2 regions of the Romboutsia sp. MSSM.1001216sp_RTP31141st1_G3_RTP31141_220114 genome follow, and region 1 is predicted to be linked to the other one. Evidence: riboswitches for the same ligand, from Rfam matches in the RefSeq annotation. Region 1 holds a riboswitch; the other holds the start of a gene.
What was found. A riboswitch is a leader RNA that binds a small molecule or an ion and turns the genes downstream of it on or off. The one in region 1 is predicted to bind glycine.
Positions count from the first base shown of each region.

Region 2: another riboswitch for glycine. It lies ahead of ABCP60_RS01095 (GrdX family protein); the one in region 1 lies ahead of ABCP60_RS02000 (sodium:alanine symporter family protein).

Region 1 covers NZ_JBCIUO010000001.1:401,901-404,311, reverse strand. The annotation lists gene ABCP60_RS02010 (hypothetical protein) at 1-380, shown strand, start outside; gene tlp (small acid-soluble spore protein Tlp) at 459-686, opposite strand; glycine riboswitch at 991-1,078, shown strand; gene ABCP60_RS02000 (sodium:alanine symporter family protein) at 1,304-2,411, shown strand, end outside.
Region 2 covers NZ_JBCIUO010000001.1:213,566-215,976, forward strand. The annotation lists gene ABCP60_RS01090 (M3 family oligoendopeptidase) at 1-484, shown strand, start outside; glycine riboswitch at 594-703, shown strand; gene ABCP60_RS01095 (GrdX family protein) at 971-1,159, shown strand; gene trxB (thioredoxin-disulfide reductase) at 1,246-2,211, shown strand; gene ABCP60_RS01105 (thioredoxin family protein) at 2,231-2,411, shown strand, end outside.

The sequences.
Region 1 (2,411 bases):
GCTGCTTAGATGAGTATCTAGTAGATATCTATGATAAATATAAAGGCTTAGAGTTCAAAACATTTTTTGAAGATATTTTAAAACATAAACAAATTACTAAAAGTGAACTTATAAAAAATGCTTGTATAGATAGAACTTATGGTTATCAAATTTTAAATGGAAGTAAAAAACCTAGTCGCGATAAAGTTATCAAACTTTGTATCGGAGCAAGTCTAGATATTAAAGAAACTAATAAAGCTTTAAGACTTGCAGATTGTGGTGAGCTATATTCTAAAAATTTAAGAGATGCTGTAATTATATTTGGTGTAAACAAAGGAATCGGTATTCTAAAATTAGATGAACTTTTATACGATAGAGGTTTGGCTTGTTTAGATGATTAATATTTTAAAAGGTAATAAGTTTATGTTAGTACATACTTATTACCTTTTTTATATTTAGGATTAAATTATATATTTTATTTATCTATACTCATTTTTATTTACATTAGCTTCTTCTTTTATTTCACTACGCATATTACTAAGAGATTCCTCTCTTCTTTTATTTTTTTCCTCTAATTTTCTTCTTTCTTCAGGATTATCTACCTTTTCAATCATTTCATTTGCTAATCTAATATTTTTTAGAGTATGATTTATATTACATTGTATTTTCTCAACATTGTCTCTTCTATCGTCTGGATTTGGTTTCATTTTATATCTCCTTTTAATTAATTTTCATTAGTTATATTGTTCAATAGACATATTTTTATTCTAGTTTGATTAAGTCAAAAAATATATATTGTAGAAATTATCCTAAGATTTTAAATATCTAGTTTATATAGCTAAAGTTTTTAATTTTATTTTTTTTGATTTGACATTTGATATTTTTTTTTGTACTATTATAGCAAATGCAATAACAAATCAATACCCGATTGAAGCTTTATAGAAGAGATGTCATTTTGACACACCGAAGGAGTCGCACTCTCAGGTACTTTTATAAGTAGGACTGTAAAGCTTAGGGAACTCTGGAGAGACCTATATAGGCGCCGAAGGGGCAAGGCAATTTTGCTCAATCTCTCAGGCAAAAGGACAGGGATTATGTACTATACTTACTTTTTGTATAGTTTTATAGTTGTAGTTTATCCAGAGCTAAGTCTTAAGACTTGGCTTTTTTTATTCAAGCAATTATTATTCTTATTATTTAGAAAATTAAAAATTTCTAAATATCTTATCTTCCTGTCAATTAATTCATTTTCCTTTATTGATTTATTAAGGCATAAAATTCACTTCGCTTAAAAAATAAGCGAATATATAAGGAGTGTATTTTTATGAATTTAATTGATGTTTTATCTCAAATTAACTCATTTATATGGGGACCACCTTTACTAATACTATTAGTTGGTACTGGTATATTATTTACTTTTAAACTTGGATTTTTACAAATAACTAAATTACCTACTGCTTTAAAATTAATATTTAAATCAGAAAATAATGGTAGTGGAGATATTTCAAGCTTTAGCGCTTTATGCACTGCTCTTGCTGCTACAGTTGGTACTGGAAATATAGTTGGTGTTGCTACTGCTCTAAAAATAGGAGGTCCTGGTGCATTATTTTGGATGTGGGTTGCAGCATTTTTTGGAATGGCTACTAAATATGCTGAAGGAGTACTTGCTATAAAGTATAGAACTAAAAATGAAAAAAACGAAATTTCTGGTGGTCCTATGTACTATATAGTAAATGGTATGGGATCTAAGTATAAACCTCTTGCTATTTTCTTTGCTATAAGTGGTATTTTAGTTGCTCTTTTAGGTATAGGTGCATTTACTCAAGTTAATTCTATAACTGATTCTATCAATGGAAGTTTTGGAATTAATCCTAAAATAACCGGAATTATATTAACATTAATTGTAGCCTTAGTTATATTTGGAGGTATTAAAAATATTTCAAAAGTAGCATCTACAGTAGTTCCATTTATGTCTTTTGTATATATACTAATGTGCTTTTTAATTATTTTAGGCTCATTTAATAAAATACCATCTACATTTATATTAATACTAAAAAGTGCTTTTACACCTACATCTTCTATAGGTGGATTTATGGGAGCTAGTGTATCTATGGCTATTAGAAATGGTATTGCTCGAGGTGTATTTTCTAATGAATCTGGACTTGGTAGTGCTCCAATTGCAGCAGCAGCTGCTAAAACTAATCATCCAGCTGAGCAAGGTCTTATATCTATGACTGGGACATTTATAGATAGTTTGATAATCTGTTCTCTTACTGGATTTTCACTTATATTATCTGGTGTATGGAAAGGAGATTTAAATGGTGCTCTTATGACTCAAAGTGCATTTGAAAGTGTTCTTCCACATATTGGACCTTTATTTTTAACTATTAGTTTAAGTTTATTTGCTTTTACTACTATACTTGGTTGGTGTT
Region 2 (2,411 bases), 190 kb from region 1:
AGATACAGAGAAATATAAATTTACTCATCTATCATCAGCTATTAAGTTTATACCATATGGAATAGTAGTAGATGAATTCCAGCACTATATATATGAACAGCCTAATATGACTAAAGAAGAAAGAAAAAATATTTGGAGAGAACTAGAGAAAAAATATTTACCACATAGAATATTTGAAGATAATGATTTTTTAGAAAAAGGAACTTGGTGGTTTAAGCAAGGACATATATTTAAAAATCCATTTTATTATATAGATTATACATTAGCTCAGATATGTGCATTACAGTTTTGGAAAAAAATGAGGGTGGACAGAATCAATGGATGGGAAAATTATCTAGACATATGTAGAGTTGGAGGAACAAAGTCATTCTTAGAAATAGTAAAGATAGGTGATTTAAAATCTCCATTTGAAGATGGATGTGTAGAAAGTATTATAGATGTTATTAAAAATTATTTAGATAGTATAGATGATAAAGCTTTATAATATATATACGGTAGAAATATGTAGCAATATTTATAGAAAAATATATTGGAATTTAAATTGAAAGTTTCTTTTCTTAACTTAGAAAGTATAAAAAAATTAAACATTCCGGTTGAAGGATATAGGAGATTACTTCTAAAAAGAAGTGACCGAAGGTACAAGTTTGATTAAATCCTAATTTAATCAAATGAAATTCTCAGGTAAAAATACTATATTCAGATGGAACTCAGAAGATTATATTAACAGAGAAAACAAATGGGATTTGTTTTCTCTGTTTTTTATTAAATAGACTTAAAAAGGAGAGGATTTTTATAATAATAATAACCAATAATACTATTGTCAAAAACAAAATAAAGCACAAAAATGTAAAATATATAAATGACATATATCTAGAAATTTTAAAAGAAAGTAGAAATCTAATTCACAAAGGTTACGAACTTTTATCTGTATTCCAGTATAAAGCCAAATGAAACTCCATACAGAAGTATAATATTAAAAAAATCAAACAAGTTAGATACAAATTCAGTACTATTAATTGAAGAAGCAATATACATTTCTAATAAATTTCAAAATAATAAACAAACACCTAATTGGACATATAATGTAATAGATGACTTTAGAGTTATAGACTTAGATATCTTAAGTAATACATTAGAAAGAATTCAATATATATTATAGAAATTAAAAATAATATTTGTATGTGACAAAATAATAAAATATTTTTTTATAAAAATGTTAAAAAAATAAATATAAAGGAGAAATTTATGGGAAATATATATGATTTAATAATAATAGGCTCAGGGCCTGCAGGGCTTTCGGCAGGACTTTATGGTGCAAGAGCAAAGTTAAAAACTCTTATACTTGAAAAAGGAAAAACTGGAGGACAAATAGTAACAACTCATGATGTTGCTAACTATCCAGGTTCAGTAGAAAATGCTAGTGGACCTAAGTTAATAGCAAGAATGGTGGAACAATGCAAAAGTTTTGGGGCAGAAATGAAAAAAGATAATATAATAGATGTAGATTTAGAATCTGATATAAAAGTATTAAAAGGTGAAAAAGGCGAATATAGAGGAAAGGCTGTAGTAATTGCTACTGGGTCTACACCTAGAAAGCTTGGTGTTAAAGGAGAAAAAGAGCTAACAGGTAAGGGAGTATCATATTGCGCAACGTGTGATGGAGATTTTTTCACAGATTTAGAAGTATTTGCAATAGGTGGAGGAAATAGCGCAGTTGAAGAAGGGATTTTTTTAACAAAATTTGCTAGAAAAGTAACAATAGTTAATAAAAATGAAAAGCTAACTTGTGCCAAATCAATAGCAGAAAAAGCACAAAACAATCCTAATATAGAATTTGTACACAATACGACTGTGAAAGAATTATGCGGTGATGGAATATTAAAAAAAGTTGTATTTGAAAATATTCTAACAGGTGAATTAAGTGAATATGAAGCAGATGAAGAAGATGGAACAATGGGGGTATTTGTATTCATAGGACTAAAACCAGAAACAGAGATATTTAGAGATAAAATATATACAGACCAAAATGGCTATATAATAACAGATGAAGATATGAAGACTAATATAGAAGGGGTATTTGCAGCAGGAGATTGCAGAGTTAAAGCCTTAAGACAGGTAGTAACAGCTACTAATGATGGAGCTATAGCTACAATAAGTGCTGAAAAATATATAGAAAGTAAAGAATGGAATTTAGAAAAATCAACTATTTAATTATAAAGGAGGAATTTGAATGATAATTTTAGATAAAAACACCTTTGAAGAAGAAGTTTTAAAACATGAAGGTATAGTTGTTGTAGATTTTTGGAGTGAAGGGTGTGAACCGTGTAAAGCATTGCTTCCAGAGGTTGAAGAACTTGCTAATAAATATAAGGAAAATTTTAAATTCTGTAAACTAGATACAACAGAAGCTA